Regions from separate parts of the Bacillus sp. N6 genome, predicted to be linked through region 2. Evidence: riboswitches for the same ligand, from Rfam matches in the RefSeq annotation. Region 2 holds a riboswitch; each other region holds the start of a gene.
The links. A riboswitch is a leader RNA that binds a small molecule or an ion and turns the genes downstream of it on or off. The one in region 2 is predicted to bind cyclic di-GMP.
Positions count from the first base shown of each region.

Region 1: it holds a riboswitch for cyclic di-GMP, as region 2 does, so the genes downstream of both, ACUXVC_RS02180 (methyl-accepting chemotaxis protein) here and ACUXVC_RS24005 (WxL domain-containing protein) in region 2, are expected to answer to the same signal.
Region 3: it holds a riboswitch for cyclic di-GMP, as region 2 does, so the genes downstream of both, ACUXVC_RS05355 (SpaA isopeptide-forming pilin-related protein) here and ACUXVC_RS24005 (WxL domain-containing protein) in region 2, are expected to answer to the same signal.

Region 1 is NZ_CM127843.1:417,242-421,535, reverse strand. Features, by position in the region: gene ACUXVC_RS02180 (methyl-accepting chemotaxis protein) at 64-1,806, opposite strand; cyclic di-GMP riboswitch class I at 1,942-2,026, opposite strand; gene ACUXVC_RS02175 (anaerobic C4-dicarboxylate transporter family protein) at 2,309-3,622, shown strand; gene thiE (thiamine phosphate synthase) at 3,738-4,294, opposite strand, start outside.
Region 2 is NZ_CM127843.1:4,651,585-4,655,878, forward strand. Features, by position in the region: gene ACUXVC_RS24005 (WxL domain-containing protein) at 1-2,409, opposite strand, end outside; cyclic di-GMP riboswitch class I at 2,562-2,650, opposite strand; cyclic di-GMP riboswitch class I at 2,722-2,810, opposite strand; cyclic di-GMP riboswitch class I at 2,882-2,970, opposite strand; gene ACUXVC_RS24010 (ATP-binding protein) at 3,217-4,294, opposite strand, start outside.
Region 3 is NZ_CM127843.1:1,028,268-1,032,561, forward strand. Features, by position in the region: gene ACUXVC_RS05330 (DUF975 family protein) at 1-110, shown strand, start outside; gene ACUXVC_RS05335 (hypothetical protein) at 294-737, shown strand; partial or broken gene ACUXVC_RS05340 (CPCC family cysteine-rich protein) at 734-1,000, shown strand; gene ACUXVC_RS05345 (hypothetical protein) at 1,074-1,457, opposite strand; gene ACUXVC_RS05350 (TetR/AcrR family transcriptional regulator) at 1,789-2,325, shown strand; cyclic di-GMP riboswitch class I at 2,498-2,590, shown strand; gene ACUXVC_RS05355 (SpaA isopeptide-forming pilin-related protein) at 2,650-4,294, shown strand, end outside.

The DNA of each region.
Region 1 (4,294 bases), 1.1 Mb from region 2:
AGATTCGTTCAATTCATAATCAGTAGCGGAGATATCCCCTTTGATTAGAATTGAACTTTCTCCTTATTCGCTTTTAAACTCACCAATAAGCTCTTGTAATTCCTGAGAAAGCCAACTTAAAGAAGTCGCTAATTCTGCAATATCTTGTACTGATATTTCTTGCTCTTTCATGCTTTCTTCAACATTACTACTGCTGTTGGCATAAGTGTTTGCAATATGTGATAATTCATTTACGACTTGAACGATATTCTGGCTATTTTGTAAAATGTCACTCGAATTACCCGAAACAGCTTTTACTTGATCTGTAACAGATTGCGCTGATTTGGAGATTTTTTCAAAGAAATTTCCACTACTTTGAACAAGTGAAATTCCAGTTTCTACTTCTTTTGAACCTTTTTGCATTGAAACTACAGCATCTTCTGTCTCAGCTTGTGTTTCACCAATTAATTTCGCTATATCTTTAGCAGACGCTTCCGTTTGTTCTGCTAATTTTCGTACTTCATCAGCAACAACTGCAAACCCTCTCCCCGCTGCTCCAGCACGTGAAGCCTCAATAGAAGCATTTAAAGCTAATAAATTTGTTTGATTTGAAATACCTGTAATTACAGTTACGATATCACTAATTTCTTTTGACCTTGTTTCTAACGAATAAATGATGGAAGATAAATCTTGTACTGCATTTTGAATTAAACTCATTTGATTAATAATTTGTCCAATCACTTCATTACCTTCAATTGAATGTTGCTCCATACCTTCAGAAGCAACCGCAACTTGTTTCGCAGCCCCAGTTATCTCTTCTACCTTATCTTCCATTCCATGTACAATTCCTAAACATTGTTGTACTGAAGTTTTTTGAGACTGTGCCCCTACTCTTAAACCTTCAATAGAACTTGCAATCTCTTGAACTGCCATGCTGTTTTCCTCTGTACTCGCCGACAATTCTTGTGAAGAAGAAGAAACTTGCTCAGCAGTTTGCCTTACTTTATCTATAATCCCTTTAAATTTTTCAATCGTGTTATTGAAATAAACATTAATAATTCCAATATCATCTGGTCTTTCTTTTAATTTAATACTTAAGTCACCTTCACCAATTTTACGTAACCCTTCTCGTAAATCTTTTAATGGAGCTAACGAGTGACGCACGATAAAGAATTGAGTAATAGTCGCAATTGCTAATGAAATAATGATAAAGAGTAAGCCCTGTATCATAAACTTCTCTTTTGTAATAGGAACAATGGAAGCATCTAAGTCAGCCGCAATAATTGCAACAATATTATTTTCTCCATCTGTAATTGGTTCTAATATTGTCACCCACGAACCTATTTCATCTTCATATACTTCTGTCATTTGGGCCTTTTTCGTATCAATGACTTTATCGTATGCCTTCATCCAATGAGCGGGTTGTTCATAATAATCTCCCGGCTTTATAGGGAACGCTTTTGTTAACTCTGTAGTCAAACCAACGAGTTGTAATTCTCGCTTTTCATTCGGCTTTGCTCCTGTAACATACGTTTGTCCAACACTTTTCAATTCTTTTGACACTTCATCTAATTTCTCTGTTAACTTTTCTTTTTTCACTTTTTCGGCTGTAGGATCTTTCGCCATGTCTCTAACTAATTCTACATCCAATTTTTTCAATACTATTTCTCCTGTTTCAATAGACTGCCTTTCAAATAAAGACATCATACTATTTTGAAACATGTTGAAACTTAGTGCACCCATACTTCCAACAAGTGTCAAAATAACTAATACGGTTAATAAGACGTTCTTTTGAAGGAACGATAACTTATGCCAATATTTTTTCATTAATATCCACCTTCCTTAATTAACATAAACAAAAAAAACAAAATATATGAATATTTTGTTTGAAAATGTTTCTCAATATGTTCGAGAATAAAAAAAAGCCAATGTAAAAGCATTGGCCAAGACCAACCCTATCCGTCCGGTAACTGGCTAGCGTAGCCTTTCGACCTTAGCTCCTGTAGTTTTGCGTCCTCATGTTTCCATCAGTTTGCCTTTCTCGCTGAACGAGTTGAACGATATGGGAGTTCTATGAGAATTAATTTATTCTCTTTCAAAGATTACAACATATAAATCAAAATGTCTACTTATTTAGAGATATAAATACAAATTTTTAATGCATTGCTTTTTCAAAATAATTTCAAAAAGTACGTGAATGTTACTTTTTTTGTGTTATATAATAAAAAATGTATAAACAACAAGGATTTCTTCGGGTATTTATTTAATTTTCATTCAAATTAAACTATTCGAATATATCTTAACTAATGAATTTCGGAGGTAGTTTATCATGTTTTGGCTACAATTTCTTACCTTGTTACTCTGTATTTTTATTGGTGCACGCCTAGGCGGAGTTGGTTTAGGAGTAATGGGTGGAGTTGGTATGGCAATACTCGTTTTTGTCTTCCACTTACAACCAACCGCGCCTCCTATCGATGTAATGCTTATGATTTTGGCAGTAATTACAGCTGCTGGTGCTTTGCAAGCTGCTGGAGGAATGGACTATCTTGTTCATCTAGCTGAAAAGGCATTACGAAAAAATCCAAAGCGTATTACTTTTTTTGCTCCAATTGTTACTTATTTATTCACACTATGTGCAGGCACTGGTCACGTTGCCTATTCTGTACTTCCTGTTATTGCAGAAGTCTCTCGTGAATCAGGGATTAGACCGGAACGCCCAATGTCGATTGCCGTAATCGCTTCTCAACAAGCAATTACAGCTAGTCCAATTTCAGCTGCCACAGTTGCTCTTTTAGCAATGTTAGCTGACTATAAAATCACTTTATTAGATATTTTAAAAGTGAGTATTCCCTCCACTTTCATTGCTTGTATGTTAGCAGCATTCGTTGCTAGTAAGATGGGAAAAGAATTAAGTGAGGACCCTGAATACTTAAAACGATTAAAAGAAGGAATGATTCCTAAGCTTGAAGAGAAAAAAGAATTTGTAGGTGTAAAGGGCGCAAAATTATCAGTTATCCTTTTCCTTGTAGGAACCTTCCTTGTTGTACTTCTTGGTTCATTTGAAGCACTTCGTCCAGGATGGATAGTTGATGGGAAGTTAGCTCGCCTTTCCATGCCGAACACAATTGAGATGGTCATGTTAACTATCGCGGCTCTTATTATTATTTTCTGTAAACCAAATGTAGAAAGCATTGTGTCTGGTAACGTCTTTAAAGCAGGGGCAACAGCAGTTGTTGCTATTTTCGGTATCGCTTGGATGGGAGATACTTTCTTTAACGGAAACTTAAATATGATTCAAGGATCCATTCAGCATTTAGTAACAAGTGCACCTTGGCTATTTGCCATCGCGCTATTCATTCTATCTATTTTACTGTACAGCCAAGCAGCAACAGTACGTGCCTTAATGCCACTTGGACTATCCCTTGGTATTCCACCAGCACTACTGATTGCAATGTTCCCTGCAGTAAACGGATATTTCTTCATTCCAAACTATGGAACAATCGTTGCTGCCATTAACTTTGACCGTACTGGTACAACAGGTATCGGTAAATACGTATTAAATCATAGCTTTATGATTCCAGGTTTAATCGCAACATTTACTTCTATCGGCATTGGAATGCTTTTAATTTCTATTATGTTTTAAAGAAAAAGCACAAACCCTTATTTAAAAAGGTTTGTGCTTTTTTAATCAAACGTTTGTTTAAAATTTGGGGCAGTCCATTTCTCCATGTAGCACTTAAAATACTACACGTCCTTCCCTACAAACTTCTCTTTACTTCTTCAGCTAATTTTCTCGTACTTTCATACGCAGATTCAGCTAAACTAATTGCTGAAATAACTGAAACACCGTCCGCACCCGCTTCTATAACTGCTGCTGTATTTTCAATTGTAATCCCACCAATACCAACGATTGGCACTGTAATTCCTTGTTCTCTAAAATAAGCTAATCCTTTCGTTCCTTGAACCGCTTTCGTATCTTTTTTCGTACTCGTTGTGAAAATAGGTCCAACGCCTAAATAATCTGCTCCATTTTCGATTGCAAAGCGTGCTTCTTCAATTGTATGAGCAGATACGCCGATAATTTTATCTCCCATTTTTTCACGAACAGATGTAATTCCTTCATCATCTTGTCCTACATGAACACCATCTGCATCTAATTCAATGGCTAATTCTACATCATCATTTACAATGAAAGGAACACTATATTCCTTACAAAGCGTCTGCAATTCTTTTGCAAAGCGCACTCTATCTTCTCCGATTAAAGAACCTTCCCCCTTCTCGCGAAACTGAAAAAGTGTCACTCCACCATCTAACG
Region 2 (4,294 bases):
AGGTGTATCCTTTCCATTTCGTTTGTAAATCAATGCTCCTGTCAATGTGTCATTTTGTGCTGAAGTTAATGGTGTGATTTCCTTTACATATACACTCCATTTTTGCTTTTTAACACGATCATCGGTTACCTTTAAAGGATTTGAAATCGTCTTCGGTGCGTATGTCGTTGTTTTCGATGGAATTGTTAAATCTCCAAATGTAATTTCTTTTGGTACGTCTACTAACTTTAAAGTCCCATCAACGACAGTAACCGGCACTTGAATCTCCGCTTGTACACCTTGCTTCGTTTCAATTACAACCGTTACAGTATGATTCCCTATTGTTTTGGTATCTGGAATATTGATTAACTTCACTAATGATATTGGTTTATCTACATCCAAATTTGTATCTACAGATAAATCTGTCACAAATTTAGAAATATCCATTTTTGTTAAATCTGTTCCTTGCACTACTTTTTGTGGGACTGGTTTCCCAGTTGGAATACCTTTATACCTTATTTTTGCGATTCCATCTCGATTACTATCTTGTCCATTCTTATCGCCATCTAAATAATTTTTAGCTGACACCGGTATTTCAAGATAACCATCTTTGTAATATTTCATTACATTAGCACCTTTTACAGGAGAACCTGTAATTGTCATTTCATAAATTTTCCCGTTGAATTCTTCTGTTTTTAGCGCATTTACTTTCGCAACCGCAGTGACTTTATTGTTTGTCCTGCTAATATCAAAGAAGCTACTTACATCATCTCCACTCTCCACATCTTGAATGGAAACATCATTCACAGTAAAATCCTTATTCACTTCACTTTCTAATACAAAAGATTTCGCATAGTGAATCTCTTTCGATTGAGCAGGCATATTTTGATATACCTTATAAGAAAGTTGACGGGAATTATCTTCCACAATATCTCCTATTACACTTGGAGCTGGAATTTCAATTTGTGCAATCGCTAATTGGTCGTATGATACATTAACACCTGAAGCATTTAATCTAACTTCTAGCGGTAATTCTGTTAAATTATCAAATGTAATTGTCATATCTGCTTCTGGAGTAGCTACTGGACCTGCTGTGCCAGAAAACTCGATTTTATTATTCCCTTTGTCTTGATACCTAATTGAACTCGTATCATACACGTATAAATTCGTTAAATGACTACCATCATTACGTAACGTTACATTTTTATAACTATTTATCCTTTTGAAATTCCACATTGCCGTTAATGGTACTTTTTTACTTGTTCCGTGTTCATAAAATTCAAAGGAAGCATTATAAGTTTGTCCTGACCTTCCGTTCCCATATAATTGTAAAAAGTTTTTTGCATCACCTTTAGTTATTGGTGTTTTAACATCTACAGATGAAGCTGTCATAGAGTGAATATTAATACGGACATCAATCCATTTCCCTTGATATTCACCAGCTTTTTTTACTAATACGTACTGTTCTCTATTTGAATTTCTAAATGTATATTGACTTTGACCAGTTCTGTCATTGCTACTACCCTTTACCTCATATGTTACTTGTGGGCTCCAAACAAATCTAAAAGCATATTTACCCGAGATAGAAGGCCCTTCACCTGTTCTATTATTTATTACCTTTACATTTGGATATTTAAGAATACTTGTAACAGGACTAGCAGCTAGTAGAGATTGGCTCTTTAATACCTTCTCAGCTTGAATAGCAGGTAATTCCTGATTATTTTCGTTTATCCTATTGCTCTCTTTTAATTCATTTTCCTTTGGTACGAGTTCTTCATTAACCTTTTCTTTCGCTAAAGTCTTCGTTTCTTTTGGAACTTCAGCATTAGTAGAATTTATTTCTTGTTTTTTATTTTCTTCCGATACTTTCACTTTTTCACTTATTTCTTTTTTCATAACTTCCTCTGAAGCCTTTGGATTTTCATCAGAAATGGCTACATTTAAAACCTCTTTTTTCTCTACAACATGTAGAGAAGGAGATTCAATTTTCTTTTCATTCCCTTCAAACTTCACTATCGGTTCAAATTTGTACTCTCCAGCTTTTTTCATTTGAATGACTACATATACGTCACCGATAAAATTACTTTGTTCATTCTTTTCAATTTTTACAATGTGATCTTCTGTTACTGAAATGTTTTGAATCGCTTTATTGTTTTCGTTCATTTTTTTCGTTTCTGCTTCATTGAACAGCTGTTCATTAGATAATTTCAGCTCGATATTAGCATCTTGTTTATTTGTATTTGTAATCTTTAATACTACATTTTCATCAACTTTTATTTCTTGTTTATCCATATGAACGATAAAACGTCCTTGCTCGTCGTTTGTAACCGCATAAACTTTCGTTGCAGAGTAATCTAGCACACCAACTTGCGTAAATAATATTCCTCCAGCGAGAAGTATACGCCCAAATTTACCTATTTGATTTTGCAATGTACTTCCCTCCCTCATTTCTTATGAACTGAATATTTCTAACATTAAATTTATTGTTCAGCTAAATTTACAATCATAATGTGTATTCCTAGAAAATAAAAAGCCTGGTTGCCTTTTCGATTTTCATACATCACAACATGTGTGAAAATCCAAACTGCAACCAGACTATCATAGTAATTTTCATTACCTTAGACTCTTAGCTTTGCGACCTATCCTTTCGAACAGTGTGCCCATTTATTTTTTCTTTTTGAGACAATAAAAAATCTGGTTGCCTCTTCGATTTTCATACATACAACTATGTGTAAAAATCCAAACTGCAACCAGACTATCATAGTAATTTTCATTACCTTAGACTCTTAGCTTTGCGACCTATCCTTTCGAATAGTGTGCCCATTTATTTTTTCTTTTTGAGACAATAAAAAATCCGGTTGCCTCTTCGATTTTCATACATACAACTATGTGTGAAAATCCAAACTGCAACCAGACTATCATAGTAATTTTCATTACTTTAGACTCTTAGCTTTGCGACCTATCCTTTCGAATAGTGTGCCAAAAATAGGTATTTATTTATCGTGTTTTGAATATACCATTAAAACCCAAAAAAGAAAATAGTTTTTTTAGAAAAAAACAATTAATTTTTATAGTCTAAATTTTTTACTTGAAAATCCATAATAAAAACTAAAAAAACATTTTGATCTTAGAAATACATCATACATTCTTTATCGATAAAATGAGATTTTTACTATCCACAAATAGCAAGATAAAATAGAAAAAACATCACTTATTTGGAAGTGATGTTTTTTCTATTTAATGCAGTGGTAACATAACCTCAACCGTCGTTCCAACCCCAACTTCACTTTCAAAACTCATTTTACCGTTGTGGTCTTTAATAATTTTTTCTGTAACTACTAAACCTAGACCAGTTCCTGTTTCTTTCGTTGTATAAAAGGCTTCATTTAACTTTGGAATTTTATCTTTCGGAATGCCGCATCCCTCATCTTTCACTTGAATGATGATTCCATCTTTTACAGTAACTTTAATCGTAATTGTTCCGCCAACTGACATTGCTTCAATTGCATTTTTAATTAAATTAAAAAAGACCTGTTTTAATCGTTTTTCATCACATGTAATCGATGGTAAGTCTTTACTGTAAATACCTTGTATGTAGACTCCTTGTTTTAAAGCAGGCTTTTCCATAACTCGAATAACATAAGAGATAATTTCTTGTATGTTATGAGTTTCTGATTCTAGTGATTTAGATTTCTCAAATCCACTAAGTTCTGTAGCAATTATATGAATCCGATCTACTTCTTGTTTCATAATATCACTATAAATTTTATCCTCTGGATGCTTGTCTGCTTGTTTATTCACAAGTTTTTTTAAGTTTGCTAAAGGTCTTCTAATCTTATAACCAATAACCGTTGCCATCTTTCCAACAGCTGCTAGTTTTTCTGTCTGTTTTATTTCTTTGTCCATCATCTCAAGCGTCCGAACATAAGACTGAACCCTCAAAAATATAATCCAACATATGATAGTAAATACGCTATATAATGCCATTGGGATTAAAACGAGAGAAGATTGAATAATGATTCCTGTAAGAGCATACTTTCCGACAAGTATCGCTGGAATTAACCAGAAATATCTTTTATTCACAAAGATTGGTGCAAACAAAATAAAAAATCCTTCTACTATATTTCCACCGTCAAATTCTGCATCGCTACCATAATAAATCATAATGTTATGGATAAAATCTAATACATTATAGCCAATTAGAATAATATACTTTACCGCAAAAGCATTCTTCCATTTCATAAAGTATATCCCAACGCAAAACAATACCACCATCAAAAAGTAAAGCCATAAACCTAAACCATCTTCAAACTCT
Region 3 (4,294 bases), 1.7 Mb from region 2:
CTATAGGAATCGGTTTCTTATGGTTAGCACCGTATTTCTACGCGACATCAGCCGCATTTTATGAAGAGGTTTCAAAAGAATATTATAAAAAAGAAGGCACTACTTTCTAATAACCACTTATCCCCTAAAGAATATAGGGCACAGATAGTTTAGATGTTCTGTTTAGGGGGGATTTCAGGATAAGGTATAGGTTTTTATATAAAAATTATGCCCTCTATGTTTTAGCATAGAGGGCTATTTTTTTTTGGGTGAAAGTAATGAATAATATATGTGAAACAAAAAAAGTGAGGTGAATGAGAGTGAGCAAATTTTTAATACCGTATTCGTTTTCTATATTAAGTTTCTTTATTTCAGTAACGGCACTTGATTTATATGATAGGATGGGAAACAATAGTGAGCTGGTTTCGCCGAACATAATCGGTAAGATAATTCAATCTACTGCGCAAATGGGAGTCCTTACATTATATTTCGGAGTACCTATCATTTTAGGTGGCTGTCTACTTGGTGAGCTATTGTTTAGAGGTATCATTTTACGATTTAAACTAAGCTATATTCTATCTTTATTATTATATTTACTTTTAGCTTTTAGTATTGTTTCTGTAACGATTGGAATTCCAACTACATATGAGGATTCTAATACTACTTTCATGGTAATAACTATGATTTGCGCTGTTACATTCTTTATGGGCCGGAATATATGGGAGAAAAAAGAAATGAATAATGGAGTAACAGAATGAAATATACATGTCCGTGCTGCGGGTATAGAACAATAGAAGAAGAACCACCAGGTACATATGAAATTTGTAATATATGTTACTGGGAAGATGATGAGGTACAGTTTAACGATCCTGACTTTGAAGGCGGGGCAAATGAAGTCTCGTTAAGATAAGCACAGAAAAACTTCATTGCATTTGGTGCTTGCGAGGAATGTTTTGTGAAATCAGTTAGAAAGCCGACTAGCGAAGATATGAAGGATACTAGTTGGAAGCAAATTAGTTAAATAGATTTAAATAAAAATGTTATTACTCGATGTAACAAGAGTAATAACATTTTTTTATGTAATGATGAAAGAATTAACGGCGTCTTATAAGGTAAAATAATAAAGATGATAACGTAATAGGTAGGCCTGTTTCCAAAAAGGCTTCTAAATTAAAGGATAGAAAATATCGGTCGTTAAACAACATAAAGAAGAAATGATTGTAGGAAATACCTAACACTATAAATAAAGGAATACCGATTTTTAATTCGTGACTTCCTTTTATTTTTCTATAACAAAATTCGCCTATTAAACAACCGATAAGAACAGGAATACTTCCAAGAATTGAAAGCATAATAATAGATACCCAAATCGGCCCCCATGAATCCGCATAATTTGGAACGCTTGTATACTGTAAAACATTCACAATGATAGAAAAAAACAGTAAGCATATTAAATAACTAATAGAAAATTTTTTCAATGGAATCATCCTTATAAAATTTCACTTTATTTTTATGAAAATATAAACCTCTTTAAATTATAGATTAGATGTATAAGGATAATCAATTTTTATACATTTCGTGTTTATGGATATATTTTCAATGAATATAAAAGTATAGATGTATAGTCAACTTTGTATATTTAATGTTATCATATTGAATGATATGGAAATTTTTAATAGAATAAGTAACTAAAAATTCAAAGGTAATGAAGCTTTTGTTGTATAAAGAAAATACTTAGTAGTAATCAACAATATTAAAAATAAGATTCGTATTTATATAAATTTAGTAGAAATGGGGTTTTAAAAAGGAATGAGTATCAGCATAACGCGGCAAAAGATTTTGGCGGCCGCTTCTCAAATTGTGCAATGTAAAGGGGTTGCTAAATTAACCTTAGAAGCAGTGGCAAAAGAGGCGGGTGTAAGTAAAGGTGGATTATTGTATCACTTTGCAAATAAAGAAGCTTTAATAGAAGGTATGATAGTCAGAGGGATAGAGGATTATGAGGGCGCTATTTACAATAGAGTAGCGGAAGACTCAGAGAGGAAAGGGAGATGGGTTCGCTCTTTTGTAGAGGAAAGATTAAGTAATGAGAGAAGAACAGAAGAGTTGTCTAGTAGTATGATGGCAGCATTCATGTTAAAACCTGAATTACTTGAGCCATTACAACAATCATTTCAGCAACTGCAAAAGAATATAGAAAACGATGAGATAGATTCAGTTTGTGCAACAATTATTAGATTAGCAGCAGATGGATTATGGTATTCGGAATATTTAGGGGTTGGCAGACTAAGCCCCGAGTTAAGAGAAAAAGTGATTCAAGCTCTTATTAGTAATTCGTATAAATAGAATATACTAACTATATAATGTGAAAACAATTCACCATTACTTATTTAATGTAGTGGTGAATTGTTTTTTTTATTAGAAAAATAGAACAATTTTATAGAGTATTGAATTATAACCGTCCAGACGGTATAGTAATATTTGGTTTAAGAGGAAAATGAAACAAAAAAAGAATAAAGGATATTTTTAGCACACTATTCGAAAGGATAGGCCGCAAAGCTTAGAGTCTACGGTAATACATATTGGTTACTAAGATCGTCTGGTTGCACATTTTTGATGCAACCGGACGGTCTTTTTTTGTTATATAAATATAAAAAATAGGAGGGAACTATGCAAATGAAAAGTACTAAAAGGCATATTTCAATGGTTTCATTAGTTTTTCTAGTATTATTTTCAGTGCTGAATGTGTGGGCTCCAGTTATTCAAGCTGCTGTGATGAAAAGTCCAGTGGATGAAATTAATATTTCCCGTACTGATGGCACGACATCTGAACCGTATCAAGCCTCAGATGGTATGAAAGTAGAAGTGAAGTGGTCAGCTAAAGAAAAAATAAAAAGTGGAGATCAATTCACAATTGATATGCCAAAAGAGTTTCGAAAAGACCTTATGAATATGAGTTTTCCTTTAAAAGATGCTGAAGGAAAAACAGTTGGTACATGTGAGATGAAAAAGGGTCTATTAACGTGTACTATGGGTGATTACGTAGAAGGAAAGAATAACATTAAAGGTTCTTTATTCGTAGAATTCTACTTTGGTCTAGAAGCATATGATGGTGTTAAAGAAATTCCATTAGAATTTAACGTTGATGGTCAAATCGTCAATAAAGAAGTAAATGTAAGTAATACGACAGAGAGACCGAAGCCACAGCCCAATACAGATAATCTATTGAAATGGGGTTCTTATAATCAAGAAGATCCTTCGATTGCTGATTGGCTTGTATACGTAAATGCAACTGGAACAGAAATGCAAGATCTTAAATTAACAGATACATTAGGACCTGGGCATGAGTTAATTACAGACAGCGTAGTATTAGAAGAGGCTGTATTTGAAGATGGTTATGCACCAACAAATATTAAGCCAGCAGATTTATCTAACATTAAAATTAATGCAACAAAGGCTGGATTTACAATTGAGTTTCCAGACAGTTCAAAAGGTTATATTTTAAGATATAAAACAAAGATTACTAATCCTGCTGCAAAGCCTCATAAAAATACTGTGAAATTAGAAGGTAAAAATATTAAAACTGAAGAAAAAGTAGGACAAGTATTCGTAAGTGGTGGAGGGGGAACCGGTTCAGGTGACGATAATCCACCTAGTATTGAAAAAAATATAGTTGATGAGAATGGCAAGCTTGTAGAGAATGAGCAGCTAACACAAATGGATCAAGTGATTCAATACCAAGTTGGTACACATATACCGAACGATCCTCCTAAATACACATCAATGGTAATTAGTGATGATTTAGAAGATGTTTTAGAAGTATTAGAGGCAAAAGTGTATGATCAAAATGGCCAAGATATTACTTCTAAAGGGACGTTAAAGATAGATAAGCAAAGAAGTGAAGTAACATTTACGTTTGGTGAGAATTTTGACTATAAGTCATATGAAGACCAGATAATTAATCTTAGTATCAAGGCGAAAATTAAAAATAATGCAGACTTATCTTCTTACGTAGATAAGAAGATTCCTAATAAAGCGGAATTACATTTTGATGATAAAATATTAACATCAAAAGAAGTAACTATTACGCCGCCTGAAGCTCCAAAAGATGGTACAGTATCGCTTCATAAAATAGATTCTGAGAATCCGAACAAAGGGTTAAAAGGTGCCGAATTTGAAGTTCGAAATAGTGCAAATGAAGTTGTTGCAAAACTGAAAACGGACGAAAAAGGTTTTTCAGTACCTCAAACTTTAGCTCCTGGGACGTATAAAGTTTATGAAACAGTAGCGCCAGAAGGATATCAAAAATTAACAA